2 linked regions of the Salipiger sp. CCB-MM3 genome follow. The protein of the gene in region 2 interacts with the protein of the main gene of each other region in a pairwise test. Links are inferred from orthologs where the notes say so. Each region holds a gene or a part of one and is shown on either strand. Other genes may lie near its edges.

What was found.
Region 1: the proteins of ligA (region 2) and leuS interact in binary tests that used the Escherichia coli proteins (3 or more experiments, as listed by UniProt). The link is inferred for Salipiger sp. CCB-MM3 from one-to-one orthologs.

Annotation. Positions count from the first base shown.
Region 1 is NZ_CP014595.1:1,353,930-1,363,186, forward strand. The notes cover bases 499-3,669. They hold leuS (leucine--tRNA ligase), read right to left. Parts: upstream 3,284-3,669; coding sequence 713-3,283; downstream 499-712. Other genes in these bases: lptE (LPS assembly lipoprotein LptE), read right to left, coding at 499-726; AYJ57_RS06640 (glycosyltransferase), read left to right, coding at 3,508-3,669. In the rest of the region: holA (DNA polymerase III subunit delta), read right to left, coding at 1-232; more of lptE, read right to left, coding at 229-498; more of AYJ57_RS06640, read left to right, coding at 3,670-4,767; AYJ57_RS06645 (DUF3576 domain-containing protein), read right to left, coding at 4,851-5,348; AYJ57_RS06650 (porin), read left to right, coding at 5,629-6,609; AYJ57_RS06655 (tetratricopeptide repeat-containing sulfotransferase family protein), read left to right, coding at 6,719-8,185; AYJ57_RS06660 (YggS family pyridoxal phosphate-dependent enzyme), read left to right, coding at 8,176-8,829; MocR-like pyridoxine biosynthesis transcription factor PdxR, read left to right, coding at 9,016-9,257.
Region 2 is NZ_CP014595.1:405,530-414,564, reverse strand. Bases 2,749-5,697 are described here. They hold ligA (NAD-dependent DNA ligase LigA), read left to right. Parts: upstream 2,749-3,054; coding sequence 3,055-5,340; downstream 5,341-5,697. Other genes in these bases: recG (ATP-dependent DNA helicase RecG), read left to right, coding at 5,363-5,697; ctrA (response regulator transcription factor CtrA), read left to right, coding at 2,749-2,991. Also shown: AYJ57_RS02025 (J-domain-containing protein), read right to left, coding at 20-352; tRNA 2-thiouridine(34) synthase MnmA, read right to left, coding at 425-1,567; CtrA inhibitor SciP, read left to right, coding at 1,785-2,060; more of ctrA, read left to right, coding at 2,284-2,748; more of recG, read left to right, coding at 5,698-7,453; AYJ57_RS25800 (hypothetical protein), read left to right, coding at 7,661-7,801; AYJ57_RS01995 (iron-sulfur cluster assembly scaffold protein), read right to left, coding at 8,022-8,486; hisI (phosphoribosyl-AMP cyclohydrolase), read left to right, coding at 8,556-8,921; tRNA glutamyl-Q(34) synthetase GluQRS, read right to left, coding at 9,000-9,035. UniProt on the Escherichia coli protein: DNA ligase that catalyzes the formation of phosphodiester linkages between 5'-phosphoryl and 3'-hydroxyl groups in double-stranded DNA using NAD as a coenzyme and as the energy source for the reaction.

The sequences.
Region 1 (9,257 bases), 950 kb from region 2 along the record:
ACCCCTGCGCCTTTACCGCGTCGAGCAGCATCGCGGGATCCTTGCGCAGATCACCGCCCGACATCCGCGTGAGCCGCATTTCCGCCTCGGCCTCGGGACCGACCAGAGCGGCGATCACCTCCTGCCGGCGATGGGCAACGCGCATGGCGTCCTCGCCGAACAGCAGCACGCCGGACCGCGTGGGATCCGGCTTGCGGAAGAAGGCCTGTGCGTCGCGCCCGGAAAGCTTCATTGCGGCAGGTCTGCAGCGACCAGCATCAACCGGTCGATCACCCGGTCGGCGAGCATGATCATCAGCCGCTCTTCGGCGTCGCGCTCCGAGGCCTGCGTGGCCGCGGTCGAGCCGGTGGTGGAATAGCCGGTGAAGGACGAGGTGGAGCCTTCGGTCAGCGTCTCGGCGCTGGCCGTGTCGCGCAGTTTGAAGCTGGCGTCGCCGACCAGACGGATGCGGGTGGTGTTGCCGTCAGCGAGCGAGCCCTGCCCGGCGCTTTCGGTGCGGATCGTCGTCTCGAGCTGATAGGGCGCGCCGCTTGGCGCGCGGCCCAGCCGCTCCTCGATCCGGCGGTTGAAGAGATAGGCGTTGGGGCTGTCCGGATCGCTCAGCGCGATCTGGCCGAGCAGCGCCTGCCCGCCCCCCTGCGGCCCGTAAACCGGGGTGAATCCGCAGCCCGCGAGCGCAAGCGCGCCGCAGGCTGCGAGAAAGGTTCGACGATTAGGCGACCACATTGACGATCCGGCCCGGCACCACGATGAGTTTCTTCGGCGCGGCCCCTTCGAGGGTCCGCACCACAGCATCATGTGCGAGGACGAGTTTTTCAATCTCTTCCTTGGGCATGTCCTTGGGAACGGTCAGTTCTCCGCGGCGCTTGCCGTTGACCTGAATCGGCAGGGTCACGCTGTCTTCGACCAGCATCGCCTCGTCGGCCTTGGGCCAAGGCGCGGTGGCGATCAGCCCTTCGCCGCCGAGCAGCTGCCAGACTTCCTCGGACAGGTGCGGGGTCATCGGCGACATCAGCTGGGCCAGAACCTTGGCCGCTTCGCGCTTGGCCGCGCCGCCTGCCTTGGATTTGCCCAGCACGCCGGTGAAGGCATAGAGCTTGGCGATGGCCGCGTTGAAGCCGAAGCTTTCGACGCCCATGGTCACATCGTGGATCGCCTTGTGCATCTCGCGCAGCAGGGCTTTGTCTTCTGCGCTCTCGGGCGCGTCCGACTCGGCGATCTCTGCGGCGATGCGGTAGACCCGTGCGAGGTGTTTGGACGCGGCCTCGGCCCCCGAAGCGGTCCATTCCACGTCACGCTCGGGCGGGCTGTCCGACAGCACGAACCAGCGCGCGGTATCGGCGCCGTACTGGCCGATGATCGCGACCGGGTCGACCACGTTGTTCTTGGACTTGGACATTTTGGCCGAGGGGATGATCTCGACCTCGGTGCCGTCCGCAAGGAAGCCCTTGCCGTCCTTCAGTTCCACCGCCTCGGGGTAGTGGTAGACCGGGCGGCCTTCGGCGTTGCGCGTCTGATAGATCGCGTGGGTCACCATGCCTTGGGTGAAGAGCGCGTTGAACGGCTCCTTGCTCTTTTCGGGCAGGTGGCCGGTGATGTGCATCGCGCGGGCGAAGAAGCGCGAATAGAGCAGGTGCAGGATCGCGTGCTCGATGCCGCCGATATATTGATCGACGTTCATCCAATACTCGGCCTCGGCCATGTCGATGGGCGTCTCGGCGCGCGGCGAGGTGAAGCGGGCGAAGTACCAGCTCGAATCGACGAAGGTGTCCATCGTGTCGGTCTCGCGCCGCGCCGGGGCACCACAGGACGGGCAGGAACAGTTACGCCACGAGGGGTGACGGTCGAGCGGGTTGCCCGGCACCGAGAAGTCGATCGGCGTGCCGTCTTCGTCGTAGGGCAGCGCGATCGGAAGGTTTTCCTTCTTCTCGGGCACCACGCCGCAAGCCTCGCAATGAACCACGGGAATCGGCGCGCCCCAGTAGCGCTGGCGCGACAGGCCCCAGTCGCGCAGGCGGTATTTGGTCACGCCTTCGCCGATGCCTTTCGACGCGCAGAAGTCGACGGCGGCGTTGACGGCCTCTTCGCCGGTCTGCACCTCTTCCCCGGCGACGAGACGGGTGTAGCGCACCTTCTCGGTCTTGGCGGGAACGAAGGGCTCTGCTTGGATGTCGATCTCACCCTCGAGCGGCACGAAGGTTTCGACGATCGGCAGGTCGTATTTGCTGCAGAAGTCGTGGTCGCGCTGGTCGTGGCCCGGGCAGCCGAAGATCGCGCCGGTGCCGTAATCCATGAGGATGAAGTTGGCGATATAGACCGGCAGTTCCCAGCTGTCGTCGAACGGGTGACGCACCTTGATGCCGGTGTCGAAGCCACGCTTCTCGGCCTTCTCCAGCTCTTCTTCCGAGGTGCCCATGCGGCGGCACTCGGCGACGAAAGCGGCAAGCTCGGGGTTGCCCTGCTCCAGCTCCTTGGCGAGCGGATGGTCCGGCGAGATGCCGACGAAGGACGCGCCGTGCAGCGTGTCGGGCCGGGTGGTGTAGCACTCGATCTTGTCGAAGCCCTCGGGGGCATTGAGCGTGTCGAAGGAGAACTGCAGACCGCGCGAGCGGCCAATCCAGTTCGCCTGCATCAGCTTCACCTTGGCGGGCCAGTCATCGAGCGTGTCGAGCGCGTCGAGCAGCTCGCCCGAGAAGTCCGAGATCTTGAAGAACCACTGGGTGAGTTCCTTGCGCTCCACGAGCGCGCCCGAGCGCCAGCCGCGACCGTTCTCGACCTGCTCGTTGGCGAGCACGGTCATGTCGACCGGATCCCAGTTCACCACGGCGTTCTTGCGGTAGACGAGCCCCTTATCGAGCATGTCGAGGAACAGCGCCTGCTGCTGGCCGTAGTATTCCGGATCGCAGGTGGCGAACATGCGCGACCAGTCGAGGCCAAAGCCCAGCGGCTTCATCTGCTCCACCATCGTGTCGATGTTGGAATAGGTCCAGTCCTTGGGGTGACCGCCCGAAGCCATCGCGGCGTTCTCGGCGGGCATGCCGAAGGCGTCAAAGCCCATCGGGTGCAGCACGTTGAAGCCGTTCTGCTTTTTGTAGCGGGCGATCACGTCACCCATCGTGTAGTTGCGGACGTGGCCGATGTGGATGCGCCCCGAGGGGTAGGGGAACATTTCCAGCACGTAGTATTTCGGCTTGTCGGCCGAGCGGGTGGCCTTGAAGGTCAGGGCCTCTTCCCAGGCGGCCTGCCATTTCGGCTCGATCGTGGCGGGGTCGTAGCGCGACATAATCTGTTGTCCCTCAGAGCGGATGGGGTCGGTGCGGATGGGTCTTGCCGGGTGATAGGGCAGGCCCCGGCGGGCGTCCAGTGCCCTCTCCCGGCTGGCAGCGGCTGACGGCGACATTTCAGCAACCTCTTGGCGTCAAAAGACCCATAAGCGGCGTTTCACGTTGGTTCGCGTTTCGCCGCGTGGAAAAGTGCCACCCGTTTAGGGACCGATGACCGACGACCATGAAAATACTTTGCATTCACCAGAATTTCCCCGGCCAATACAAGCACCTCGCCCCGGAATTGGTCCGCCTCGGCCATGAGGTCACCGCGCTGACCCCGAAGGTCAAAAAGCCGACGGTCTGGAATGGCGTCAAAGTGATCCCCTATGAGATCCGCGGCAGCAGCACCCGCGGCATCCACCCCTATCTCACCGATTTCGAAACCAAGGTGCTGCGCGGCGTCAGCTGCTGCAACGCGGCGCAGCAGCTGCGGCAGAGCGGCTATGAGCCGGATGTGATTCTGGCCCACCACGGCTGGGGCGAGAGCCTGTTTCTGAAGGATGTCTGGCCCAAGGCGCGGCTGGGGCTCTATTGCGAGCTTTACCATCTGACCACGCCGGAGTTCATCGACTTCGACCGCGAGTTCAGCAAACCCGCCTCGCTGAGTGAAGCGCAGCGCATCCGCATGAAGAACCTCAACAACCGGATGCACGAGGAGGTCATGGACGCGGGCATCAGCCCCACGGGCTTTCAGGCGGGCACCTTCCCCGAGCGCTGGCAGGATAGGCTGACCGTCGCCCACGATGGCATCGACACCGATCTGGTGGTGCCCAATCCCGATGCGCGGCTGGATCTCGAGGGCGGCACCGTGCTGACCCGCGACGATGAGGTGATCACCTTCATCAACCGCAACCTAGAGCCCTATCGCGGCTATCACGTCTTCATGCGCGCCCTACCCGAGATCCTGCGCCTCCGCCCGAATGCCCATGTCACGCTGATCGGCGGCGACGAGGTGAGCTATGGTGCCAAGGCCCCGGGCGGGAAGAGCTGGAAGCAGATCTACATCGACGAGGTGCGCGGCCAGATCCCCGATGCCGATTGGGCGCGGGTGCACTTCCTTGGCAGGGTGCCCTACGACCGCTTCCTTGCGATGATGCAGGTGAGCCGGGTGCACGTCTATCTGACCTACCCCTTCGTGCTGAGCTGGTCGCTGCTTGAAGCGATGAGCGCCGGCTGCGCCATCCTCGCCAGCGACACCGCGCCGGTGCGCGAGGCGCTGACCGAGGGGGAAACCGGCTGGATGGTGGATTTCTTCGACCGCGACGCGCTGGTCGAGCGGCTCTGTACGCTGCTCGACGATCCCGAGACCCGCGCCCGCCTTGGCGCCGCGGCCCGCGCCCATGTCCGCGCCCATTACGATCTGCGCAGCCATTGCCTGCCGCGCCACGTCGACTGGGTGACCCGGCTGGGAGAGATGCAGCCGCGCCCGCCGCGGGACTGAGGCACCCCGCCCACGATCAGCCCTATGCAAAAGAAAAGGCCCAGAGCGTTCTCCGGGCCTTCGTAATCTGCTGAAGGGCTGCCTCAGATGCGGCTGTCGACCGCGCGGATTTGCCGTGCGCGGGTCAGGATCGCATCTTCGACCGCATGCACCGTAGAAGCGCTGGCCGGACCCGAGCGGGTCATCAGCGCGACATTGAGCGACCGCGCGTCCAGCGCCGGGTCCGAGACGAGGATCGTCGCGCGATAGGCGGTGCCGCCGCCCGGCGGGGTGCCGTAACCGGTGGTGATCACCCCGGTGAAAGGATCGACAGATTCGACCGGCAGGAAGTCCAGAACTTCGAGCGAGGCGTTCCAGATGTATTTGTTCACCGCGCCGACTCGGCCCGCATCGGGCTTGGACTTAAAAATGTCCCAAACGGTCGACTCAGGCGCGCCGCGCCCGTTGTAGACATCCGCCTCCATGATCTCATCTGCCGAGCGGGTCTGTACCGTCTGCGTGGATGTCTGCTGGCTGCAGGCCGTCAGCCCGAGCACCACCGCTGCCAGCGAAAGCCCCTTCGCAAACCGCTTATATTCCATGAAACCAAAGCTCCTGACCGTCCGGTTGGTTGCCCCTGCATACTCGTCGGCACCGCGTATCACAAGCGGTCAATCCCGGGCCCGCCAAAGCCCGCTCCGGCACCGGCAGCGCCTTGAAAGGTCCGTGATATTTTTGTGGCAATTGCGCATCACTGATTTGCTTGATGGGGCCCTGCCCGCACCTGCGGGTTGCCAGGTCGGCCAGCCAAAGCGCATAGAAGCTCCCATCAAGGCCGGGCTACCCGGATTGGTACGTGCCTTAGAACACATGAGGGAAACAATGAAAAAGATTCTGTTTGCTTCCACCGCGCTGGTTGCAACCGCAGGCGTCGCCGCGGCAGAAGTCACGATCTCGGGCTACGCCGAGATGGGTATCTACAACCCGGGTGAGACCACCGACCAGGCGAACGACGAAGCTCAGTTCTTCACCGACATCGACCTGACCTTCACCATGTCCGGCGAAGCCGACAACGGCCTGGTCTTCGGTGCGAACATCGACCTCGACGAAGCCGACAACCCCTTCTCGGACCCGTGGGATCAGGGCGGTGAAGCTCTGTTCGTGTCCTACGGCGGCGCAACCCTGACCATGGGCGACACCGACTCGGCATACGACAAAACCGTTCCCGAGATGAACCTCGGCGGCGCAGGCTCGCTGGCTGACGACGAAACCATCCACGCTGGTTTCAACGACGGCGCAGAGTTCGACGGCGGCGTGAACGGCTCCGACGGTCAGATCGCTCGTTTCGACTACGCTTACGACGCGTTCACCTTCTCGGTGTCGGCTGAGCAGATCGCAGACGGCTCGAAGCCGGAAGACGTTGGCCGCGCAGACTCCGGCGAGACCCTGTGGTCGGCAGGCGTTGGCTACTCGGCAGAACTGTCGGGTGTCGACCTCTCCGCAGGCCTCGGCTACCTGAAGCTCGACGAGTGGGCCGAAGTGTGGGGCCTCGGCGTCACCGCAGGCTTCGCAGGCGGCTTTGAAGTTGGCGCGACCTACAGCGACATCGACGGCGAAGACGGCTTCGTTGACGATGGCGAGCACTGGGGCCTCGGCTTCGGCTACTCGATGAACGCCTTCTCGATCGGCGTGAACTACGGCAAGTACGACTGGGACGACGCTGGCGAAGCAGAAGGCTACGGCCTGGCAGCCAACTACGATCTGGGCGGCGGTCTCGTTGCACAGCTCGGCTACGGCTACAGCGAATTCACCGACGGCTCGGACGACGACACCTGGTCGCTCGGCCTGGCAATGTCCTTCTAATCTCTCCTGAGATTAGTCTGATAGGGAAGAGCGGGCTTCGGCCCGCTCTTTTCTTTTGCGCCTGCACCGGGCAGAACGGGCGCAGCGCATCTGAAGACGAGACATCCCCATGCTGCCACTCTCGGCCGCGCGTACGGCCAGCCTGCTGAACTCGGTCCGCCCCGCCCTTGCCAAAGGCAAATTCGGCGAGGCCCGCGCAGCGCTGGAACAGGTGCTGGCCTTGGAACCGCGCCGCGGCGATCTCGCCTTCCAACTGGCTCAAATCTGCTATCAGCAGGGCGACCGCGACGCCTGTCTCACCCATCTCGACCGAGCCGTCGAGCTTGCGCCCGATCAGCCTCAGGTCACCGCCCTTGCGGTCGAGCGCTACCGCGCCCTCGGCCGCCCCGAGCAGGCCCTCGCAGCCTATGACCGGCAGATCGCGGCTGACCCCAAGGCGATCAAGCCGCGCGCGGACAAGGCCCACTACCTGCAGCTCCTGGGGCGGTTCGACGAGGCCGAGACGATCTTTCGCGCGTTGATCAAGCGCCACCCCAATGCCGCCGAGCTTTACCGGATCTTCCTTGCCAGCAAGAAACTGAACCAGGGCGATCCGCTGCTGCGGGCCATGGAAAAGCTCTGGGCCCGCAGCGATTTGCCGGACGCGCAGCGGATGCATCTGGGCTTTGCGCTGGCCAAGGCGATGGAAGAGACCGGCCAGACCGCCAAGGTCTTTGGCTACCTGCGCCGCGCCAACGCGCTGCAGGCCAAGGCCGCGCCCTTCGACAGCGCCGCGCAGGCCCGCGAGTTCGCCGCCGTGCGCGCCGCGCAGGAGGGGCTCGCGCCCGGCGCGCCCGCCGAGCCGGACCTGCGCCCGGTCTTCGTCACCGGCATGCCGCGCTCGGGCACGACGCTGGTCGAGCGCATTCTCGGCGCCCATCCCGAGGTGACGGCGGGCGGCGAGCTTGGCCACGCGCTGAAGCTGGCCTATGGGCATTTCGGTGCCGGCGAGCAGATGCGCCGCCTCGCCGACGAGCCCCCCGCCCGCGTTGCCGCCTTTGCCGAGCAATACCTGCGCCTCGCCGCGCGCGACAGCGGCCGCCGGAGCGGCGTGATCACCGACAAGTCGATCCTGTGCCACCTGATCTTCGGGCTGCTCGACCACGCGCTGCCCGGCGCGCGCATCGTGGTGGTGCAGCGCGATCCCCGCGACATCGCCCTGTCGATCTACAAGAACCATTTCGCCACCGGCAGCCACCGCTACGCCAATGACCTGCCGCTGATCGCCACCGCGATCCAACGCTTCCGCGCCAATGTCGCCCATTGGAAAGACGCGCTGTCCGGGCGCATCCACGAGATTCGCTATGAAGATCTGGTCGCCGATCCCGAGCCGCACACCCGCGCGCTGGTGACGGCTGCGGGTCTGCAATGGGATGAGGCCTGCCTGTCGTCGCATGAGGCGTCCGGACAGGTGAAAACGCTCAGCGTCAGCCAGGCGCGGCAGCCGATCTATCGCGGCTCGGCGCAGGCGTGGAAGAAATACGAAACCGAACTGGCGCCTTTCATCGAGGCCTGGGGAGAGGAACCATGGGACTGAACGACATCAAGACCCGCATCGCCAAAGCCGAGCGCGACGCAGGCAGAGCCCCCGGCTCGGCGCAGCTGATCGCGGTCAGCAAGGTGCAACCGAACGCGCGCGTCGAGGCGGTGCTGGAAGAGGGCCACCGGCTCTTCGGCGAGAACAAAGTGCAGGAAGCCGCAGGCAAATGGCCCGCCTTCCAAGAGCGTTTTCCGGACGCCAAGGTGCATCTCATCGGCCCGCTGCAGAGCAACAAGGCGCGGCAGGCGATGCAGCTTTTCTCGGCGATCCACTCGCTGGACCGGCCCAAGCTCGCCACCACGCTGGCGCGGCTCGCGCAGGAACTGGGCAGCTGTCCCGATCTCTTCGTGCAGGTGAACACCGGCGAGGAAGAGCAAAAGGCCGGCATCCTGCCCGCCGAGGCCGACGCCTTCATCAAAGAGGTGCGCGATCTCGATCTGCCGCTGAAGGGGCTGATGTGCATCCCCCCGGTCGATGAGACGCCGAGCCTGCATTTCGCCCTTCTGGCCAAGATCGCCGAACGCAACGGGCTCGACGGGCTGTCGATGGGCATGAGCTCGGATTTCGAGCAGGCGATCGCACTTGGCGCTACCCATGTGCGCGTAGGCTCGGCGATCTTCGGCGAACGCGACTACAGCTGAGCCCCTGCCCGGCGCCGCCATGGCTCCGGTGGACGGCCTGCCTCCGTCGGGGATATTTGAACCAAGAGGAAGCAAGGCGTCTTCCTCTTGGCGAAAATATCCCGGGGGGTGAGGCGCCTCGCGCCGAGGGGGGCAGCGCCCCCCCTGCCGCCTTTCCGCCCCGGCGCAGCCAGAGGAGATGTCGCCATGGCAATCCCAGTCGAGACCTTCTTCCTGCGCCCCGACGGGCAGGGCACGCTGCAGGCACGCATTCAGCAGATGGTGGCCGAGGGCGTGCTTTCAGGCCGCTTCCGGCGCGGCGAAAAGCTGCCCTCGACCCGCAAGCTGGCGGCGCATCTCGGGGTCAGCCGGATCACCGTGGCGCTGGCCTATACCGAACTTCTGGCCTCGGACTATCTCACGTCGCGCGACCGCTCGGGCTATTACAT
Region 2 (9,035 bases):
CGCCAGTCTGTCACACCTGTCAGTCACGCAAGAAGCGGCGCCGGGCCTCTTCGGCCATTGCCTGCTTCATCTCGAGCTCTGCCAGAAGCGCCATTGCCGCGCGGCGTTCGGCGGGATCGGTGAGCGCGGCAAGCGCCTGACGCTGCAGAGCGACCTGCTTTTTCAGGGTGATCTCCTCGGGCAGCGCACCGGCCTCGGCCATGATGCGAAATCCCATGGCTTCGCCGGGATCGAGATGCGCCTCGCCGCTGCGGTCAGGCAGCGGACGGCCCTCACCTTCAAGGCCCTGCAGCTTGCCCTCGGCAAGGGATTTCAGAATCCGGCGTTCGGTCAGACGGCTCAGCCAAGACATGCAAAGGCCCACCCTTTCGCGTGAAAGAATGGGCCTTCAGGGCATAAGGTGCAAGCGCGCTGCTGTGGGGGATCAGTACCCGCGCCAGATCCAGCCGCCGCCATAGATGCGGCTGCTTTCGGGGGCGTAGAAAACGCAGGCCTGACCGGGGCTCACGCCTTCCTCGGGGGTCAGCAGTTCGACCTCGGCCTCGGTGTCCGAGATCGGACGGATGATCGCATCCCGCGGCGGGCGGGTGGAGCGGACCTTCACCTTCAGGTGCCACTCGTCGCGGCTGGTGAAGGGCTCGTCGCCAAGCCAGTTGATCTCGCGCACCGGCACCTTGCGGGTCGCCAGCATCTCTTTCGGGCCCACGATGACCTGCTGTTTGTCCACGTCGAGCTTGACCACATAGAGCGGCTCTTCCAGCCCACCGATGCCAAGCCCGCGGCGCTGGCCGATGGTGTAGTGGATCACCCCCTTGTGGGTGCCCAGCTTGCGCCCGTCCGCATGGACGATCTCGCCCGGCTCGGCGGCACCGGGGCGCAGCTTCTCGATCACCGAGGCATAATTGCCGTCGGGCACAAAGCAGATGTCCTGACTGTCGGGCTTGTCGGCCACCGACAGCCCGTATTTGGCCGCCAGCTCGCGGGTCTCGGCCTTGCTCTTCAGGTGCCCCAGCGGGAAGCGCAGATACGATAGCTGCTCGGGCGTGGTGGAGAAGAGGAAGTAGCTCTGATCGCGGTTGGCATCTGCCGCCGAATGCAGTTCCGGCCCTTCGCCGCCGACCATCCGCTGGATGTAGTGGCCCGTGGCCATGCAATCGGCGTCGAGGTCTTTCGCGGTCTCCAGCAGGTCCTTGAACTTCACCCGCTCGTTGCAGCGGATGCAGGGCACGGGCGTGGCGCCGCCAAGATAGCTCTCGGCGAACTCGTCGATCACCGCATCCTTGAAGATGTTCTCATAGTCCAGAACGTAATGCGGGAAGCCCATCTGCTCGGCCACGCGGCGGGCATCATGGATGTCGATGCCAGCGCAGCAGGCGCCCTTCTTGGCCAGCGCCGCGCCGTGATCGTAAAGCTGCAGCGTCACGCCAACCACGTCATAGCCTTCTTCGGCCAGCATGGCGGCGACGACAGAGCTGTCCACGCCGCCGGACATGGCAACGACCACCCGCGTTTCGGCGGGCGGTTTCGCGAATCCAAGCGAGTTCAGGGTCTGGGTATCGAGGGCCATCATCAATCTCCGGGAGTCCGGGGGAATATAGGAAAATGCGTCATACTAACAAGGGCGCGTTTTAGACAGCGTTAAATCACGCAAGCCCAATATGCGTCACCCCCATAGCTCGGGCGGGCGCATTGACGGCGGCAAAGGCTCAGAGCCGACGGGGGGAGCAGGCTGGGGAAGCAGGGAAGGCACGAGGGCGGAACTTGGAAGAGCAGGGACGACGAAGATGTACCTCAAGAAGATCGACGGCCCCCGCGCGGTGACCTTGCCGGACGGCTCGATCATGACCCGTGCGGACCTTCCACCGCAGGAAACGCGGCGCTGGGTCGCTTCCCGCAAGGCTGCCGTGGTGCGCGCCGTGCGTCATGGTCTGCTCACACAGGCACAGGCGATGGAGTACTACGCGCTCAGCAGCGAGGAACTGGAAGAATGGCTCCGGGCAGTGTCCTCCCACGGGGAAGAGGCGCTCAAGGCAACGCTCATTCAGCGCTTCCGGGAGTAGTGCCGTTGCGTCGTTTTAACGGAACACGGGGAAGGAGAGCCGCGCAGCTTGAAGCTGAGTGGCACGTTCGGTTAGGAGAACTATCCATTTGGGTTTCGTTCCTAAGTTGAATTGACCCCGTGCTTCCCTAGACTGCGGACCAACACACGGGGTCGCAGTAAAGAACCGTTAACTAATTTGGGACAGGCTCGGTCCCAGGGGTAAAAGAGAAGCGGAGACAGCCATGCGAATCCTTCTGGTTGAAGACGATCCAACCACATCGAAAAGCATCGAGCTGATGCTGAACCATGCCAATCTGAACGTCTATGCCACCGATCTCGGGGAAGAGGGGATCGATCTGGCAAAGCTCTATGACTACGATCTGATCCTGCTCGATCTGAACTTGCCCGATATTCACGGGCATGAGGTTCTGCGGCAGTTGCGCCTTGCGCGGATCAATACGCCGATCCTGATCCTGTCGGGGGCCGATGACACCGAGAACAAGATCAAAGGCTTCGGCTTTGGCGCTGACGACTATCTGACCAAGCCTTTCCACCGCGACGAGTTGGTGGCGCGAATCCACGCGATCATCCGCCGCTCGAAGGGGCATTCGCAGTCGATCATCCGCACCGGCAAAGTGTCGGTGAACCTCGACGCCAAGACGGTGACCGTGGCCGAACGCCCGGTGCATCTGACCGGCAAGGAATACCAGATGCTCGAACTGCTCTCGCTGCGCAAAGGCACCACGCTCACCAAAGAGATGTTCCTCAACCATCTCTACGGGGGGATGGACGAACCCGAGCTCAAGATCATCGATGTGTTCATCTGCAAGCTGCGCAAGAAACTCTCCGAAGCGACGGGGGATGAGAACTACATCGAGACAGTCTGGGGCCGGGGCTACGTGCTGCGCGATCCCGAGCCGCCGCTTGGCGCCATGGCGGTCAACGGCTGACTGGACGCGCCTCGCCCCGCGCCCTATCACGTCCTTCGAACGGCGTGATCAAGGGATACGGCAATGGCCCAGAAAGTGGCGGACAAACCGGTTGGCGATCTGACGGAAGCGGAGGCGCGTGACGAACTGGCGCGGCTCGCCGAAAGCCTGTCGCAGGCGAATGTCGCCTATCACACCGAGGACGCGCCCGAGATCTCGGACGCCGAATATGACGCGCTGAAACAGCGCAACATCGCCATCGAAGACCGCTTCCCCGCGCTCAAGCGCGAGGACAGCCCCACCGAGCAGGTCGGCGCGCCGCTGGCCGAAGGCTTCTCTAAGGTGCGCCACGCGGTGCGCATGATGTCGCTGGGCAATGCCTTCGAGGCGGAAGAGGTCAAGGATTTCGACGGGCGCATCCGGCGCTATCTCGGCATGTCGCAATTTGCCGAGCTGACCTATACCGCCGAGCCCAAGATCGACGGGCTCTCGCTCTCGCTGCGCTACGAGAACGGCACTCTGGTGCAGGCCGCCACGCGCGGCGATGGCACCGAGGGCGAGAATGTCACCGCCAATGCCCGCACCATTGACGATATCCCGCAGCAGCTCGACGGCGCCGCCGGGGATCTGCCCGAGGTGCTCGAAGTGCGCGGCGAGGTTTATATGAGCCACGCCGATTTCGCCGCCCTCAACGAGCGGCAAGCGGCGCGCGGCGGCAAATCCTTCGCCAACCCGCGCAACGCCGCCGCCGGCTCGCTGCGCCAGCTTGATGCCGAGATCACCCGCGCGCGTCCGCTGAAATTCTTCGCCTACGCCTGGGGCGAGCTGTCGGAGCCGCTGGCCGAGACGCAGATGGGCGCCATCGAACGTCTGCAGGCGCTGGGCTTTCAGACCAACCCGCTGACACAGCTGTGTGACGGGCCGGACGAGATGATCGCCCATTACCGCCAGATCGAGGAACAGCGCGCCACGCTCGGCTATGACATCGACGGCGTGGTCTACAAGGTCAACGACCTTGCCCTGCAGGGGCGGCTGGGTTTCCGGTCCACCACGCCGCGCTGGGCGATCGCGCATAAATTCCCGGCGGAACTGGCGTGGACCCGGCTCGAGGGGATCGACATTCAGGTGGGGCGCACCGGCGCGCTTAGCCCGGTCGCGCGGCTGACGCCGGTGACGGTGGGCGGCGTCGTGGTGTCCAACGCGACGCTGCACAATGAGGATTACATCGCCGGGCGTGACGCCAAGGGCGAGGTGATCCGCCCCGACGCCGAGGGCAACGCCAAGGACATCCGCACCGGCGACTGGGTGCAGGTTTATCGCGCGGGCGACGTGATCCCCAAGGTGGCCGATGTCGATCTCAGTAAACGCCCCGAGGATGCGCAGCCCTACGCGTTTCCACATGTCTGCCCCGAATGCGGCTCCGAGGCGATCCGCGAGGAGGGTGACGCCGTGCGCCGCTGTACCGGCGGTTTGATCTGCCCGGCGCAGGCGGTGGAGAAGCTCAAGCATTTCGTCTCGCGCGCCGCCTTCGACATCGACGGGCTGGGCGCCAAGCAGGTCGAGCAGTTCTACCGCGACGGCTGGGTCAAGGAACCGGCGGATATCTTCGAGCTGAAGGCACGCTATGGCGCGGGCATGCAGCAGCTGAAGAACCGCGAGGGCTGGGGCGACAAGAGCGCCAGCAACCTCTTCGATGCCATCGACGAGCGCCGCAAGATTGAGCTGAAGCGCGTGCTCTTCGCGCTCGGCATGCGCCACGTGGGCGAGGTGGTCGCGGGCGATCTGGCCAAGCACTACCTCAGCTGGTCCGCGATGATCGAGGCGGTGGACGCCGCGCTGCCCGCCGCCGAGCGCTATCGCAAGGCCGAGGCCGCGGTGGAAGACGAGCGCAAGGCCGCCGCCGCCGAGGGCCGCCGCGCGCGGATCAAGGAGACGCAGGATGCGGTCTGGGCCGAAGAGCCGAAGGTGCCCGCCGAGGCGAAATCCGCGTGGAACGATCTTGTGGGTATCGACGGTATCGGCGCCACGGTGGCGGTCTCGCTGGTGACGTCGATGAACCAAGAGGCCGAGCGCGCCTCGATCGACCGGCTGGTGGCGCATCTCGACATTCAGGACGCCGAGCGTCCGGCGACCGAAGGCAGCCCCGTCGCGGGCAAGACCGTGGTGTTCACCGGCACGCTGGAAAAGATGACCCGCGCCGAGGCCAAGGCCCGCGCCGAGGCGCTTGGGGCCAAGGTCTCGGGCTCGGTGTCGAAAAAGACCGACATTCTCGTCGCTGGCCCCGGCGCTGGCAGCAAGGAAACCAAGGCCCGCGAGCTTGGCATCGAGATCATGGATGAGGATGCATGGCTGGCGCTGATAGGGGGGTGAGAGTGCACATGAGGAGCGCCGCATGAGCCAGCGCCCGGAACCGCTCTGGCCGCTGTTTGCCGAGCTCAAGACGCTGGACGGCGTCGGCCCGAAGACCGCGCAGGCCTTCGAGGGGCTCGACGTGCACGCCCCGCGCGACCTGCTGCTGACGCTGCCGCATGCGGTGATCGACCGGCGTCCGCGCGGCTCGGTGCAGGAGGCGGTGCTGCCCGGCACGGTGACGGTCGAGGTGCAGGTGCTGCGCCACATGGCCCCTGCGGTGAAGGGGCGCCCCTACCGCATTCAGGTCGAGGATGGCGAGGGGCCGTTCCAGCTGGTGTTCTTCCATGGCCGCGCCGATTACCTCACCCGCGTGCTGCCCGAAGGCTCGCGGCGACTGGTCTCGGGCAAGGTCGAGCTCTTCGACGGCATGGCGCAGATGGTCCACCCCGACCACATCCTGCCGCTCGACGAGGCGCATACGCTGCCCGATTTCGAGCCGGTCTACCCGCTCACCTCTGGCGTCACGCAAAAGCTCATGGCCCGCGCCATCCGCGATGCCATGACGCGCGCGCCGCAGATGCCCGAATGGATCGACGGCCCGCTGAAGGACCGCGAGGGCTGGCCCGACTGGCACGACGCGCTCGAGGCCGCCCATGCGCCCGACGGAATGGACGCGCTCAGCCCCTCGGCCCCGGCGCGCGCGCGCCTCGCCTATGACGAGCTTTTGGCGCATCAGCTGACGCTGGCGCTGGCGCGGATCAACCGCCGCCGCGGCAAGGGGCACCCCACCCTGGGCGATGGCCATCTGCGCCGCCGCGTGCTTGCGGCGCTGCCCTATCGGCCCACCGGCGCGCAGCTGCGCGCGATGGATGAGATCGCCACCGACATGGCCGATGAGACGCGGATGAACCGCCTGCTGCAGGGCGACGTGGGCGCGGGCAAAACGCTGGTGGCCTTCATGGCGCTGCTGATCGCGGTGGAAAGCAGCGCGCAGGGCGTGATGATGGCGCCGACGGAAATCCTCGCCCGCCAGCACCTCGAGGGGCTGCAGCCGCTGGCCGAAAGCGCGGGCGTGGTGGTGGAAATCCTCACCGGCCGCGACAAGGGCGCCGAGCGCAAGGCCAAGCTCGCCGCGCTGGCCGAGGGCAATATCCACATCCTCGTCGGCACCCATGCGGTGTTTCAGGAAGACGTGGTGTTCCGCGACCTGCGGCTCGCCATCGTCGACGAGCAACACCGCTTCGGCGTGCGCCAGCGGCTGGAACTGGGCCGTAAGGGGCAGGGCGCCGACGTGCTGGTGATGACCGCCACGCCGATCCCGCGCAGCCTCGCGCTGGCGCAATATGGCGACATGGATGTCTCGGTGCTCGACGAGAAACCGCCGGGGCGCAAACCAGTGCAGACCGCGCTGGTCTCCACCGAGCGCATCGGCGAGGTGGTCGAACATCTGCGCAAGGCGGTCTCCGAGGGGCGGCAGGCCTATTGGGTCTGCCCGCTGGTCGAGGAAAGCGAGGTCTCGGATCTCACCGCCGCCGAAGAGCGTTTCAAGCGCCTGCGCGCGCAGTTGGGCGAGGGTGTGGTGGGGCTGGTGCACGGCCAGATGCCGCCCGCCGAGAAAGACGCCGCCATGGCGCGCTTCGTCGCCGGGGAGACCAAGGTTCTGGTCGCCACCACGGTGATCGAGGTCGGGGTGAACGTGCCCAATGCCTCGATCATGGTGATCGAACGCGCCGAGATTTTCGGGCTGGCGCAGTTGCACCAGCTGCGCGGCCGGGTCGGGCGTGGCGAGGCAGCCTCGACCTGCCTGCTCATGTACCAGCCGCCGCTGGGCGAGAGCGGCTCGAAACGGCTCACCACGCTGCGCGAGACCGAGGATGGCTTCCGCATCTCCGAGGTCGATCTGCAGATGCGCGGCGCCGGCGATCTCATCGGCACCGCGCAATCGGGCCTGCCGCGCTTCAAGGTCGCCGACCTCGAGGCGCAGTCGGGGCTGATGGCCATGGCGCAGAGCGACGCGCGCAAGCTGCTGGCCGAGGATCCGGGTCTCACCTCCGAACGCGGGCGCGCCGCACGGCTGCTGCTCTGGCTGATGCGGCAGGATGAGGCGATCGGGCTGATTTCGGTCGGCTGAGCGTTTCGGCCTCTTCTAAATCACTGTTTCTGAATGAGGATTCATCTCGTGCGTAGGCAATCTACGCACGGGCGGCGGCGCTGTTCCGGCCTCGCGTTCCGCAGTGTTCGCAAATGTTCTCAAAAAGTTCTTTACACGACTCAGGCGCTATGAGAACAAAAGAGCAACAGAGAACATGATGAGAACACGCTCACAGGGAGAGCCGAGATGATTGCCATGATCCGCACCACAGTGACCCGCGCCCAGTTCAAATCCCAGATGTCCAGCCCCTCGCTGGTGGGGGATATGATCGGCGCGCTGTCGCTCGTCGTCATCCTCGTGGGCGCGCTGCATCTGCCGCTGCTCTGACGTTTTAGATTTCTGCCTGCGGTCTTGTATCCGGCAGCCGGCGCATCCCTGTCCCTCGATGCGCGCGCCTGTTTCCCCATCCGGGTCGCCTGATCCCCGGACGCGCTGCCACGGTCTGTTCCGGATCCACCAAGACACGCCACTGCCGCCGCCTTCCACCCAGGGAGAGCGGCGGTTTTTTTATCACGATTGGGAAAGGGAAGGTCTCAGCGCGCGGCGATCACGCGCGCTGTTTCGCCGCCACCTCATTGGCGGCCTCGGTCGCGGCGTCGAGCGCCAGCATGATCGAGGCATGGCGGTTCTTATAGGCGCTGGCCGGGCGCAGCACCTCCAGCCCATCAAAGGGCGCAGGAGGAGTGGGGCCGTCTTCCTTGAGCATGGCGCGCAGCGCGTCGCGCGCCGTGGCCAATTCGGCGGGTGTGCAGCCGATGATCGCCTCGCCGACCACCGAAGCCGCCGCCTGACCCAAGGCGCAGGCCTTCACGTCCTGCCCGTAGTCGCTGACCTTGCCCTCCTGCAGCGAAAGATCCACCGTCACTGTCGAGCCGCAGAGCGGCGAGCGCTTCTTCACCGTGGCGTCGGGATGCGACAGCCGCTCGGTCCGCGGGATATCCGCCGCCAGCGCAAGGATGCGCGTGGAGTAAAGCTTGATCAGGTCGGTTTCTGCGGAAGTGTCTGCGGACATGGGTTTCCCTTTCGGCTCGCCCCCCATAGATAGGGTGCGCGCCCGGCGGCTGCAAAAAGGAATTTCACCATGAGCTTCGATCCTGCGACTTTGGTCTATGACGCAAACGGTCTGATCCCCTGCATCGCACAGCAGGAGGGCACCGGCGAGGTGCTGATGATGGCCTGGATGAACGCCGACGCGGTGGCGCGCACGCTGGCCACGGGCCGCGTCACCTATTGGTCGCGCTCGCGGCAGAGCTTCTGGGTGAAGGGCGAAAGCTCGGGCCACGTTCAAAAGCTGGTCGAACTGCGCGTGGATTGCGACCGCGACTGCCTGCTCGCCGTGGTCGATCAGACCGGGCCTGCGTGCCACACCAACCGCCGCAGCTGCTTTTACACCGCGCTGCGCGGCGGCGAGGAAGTGGAGATCATGACCCCGGTGCGCGAAGGCTGAGACGCGCCGCGCCGAGGGGCGGAGCCCCTGACACGTCACAGCTGCGGAGCCCCTCAAACGCCACAGCTGCGGAGCCGCTTAGCGCTCCAGCCCCACCATGCGCATGATGTCCTC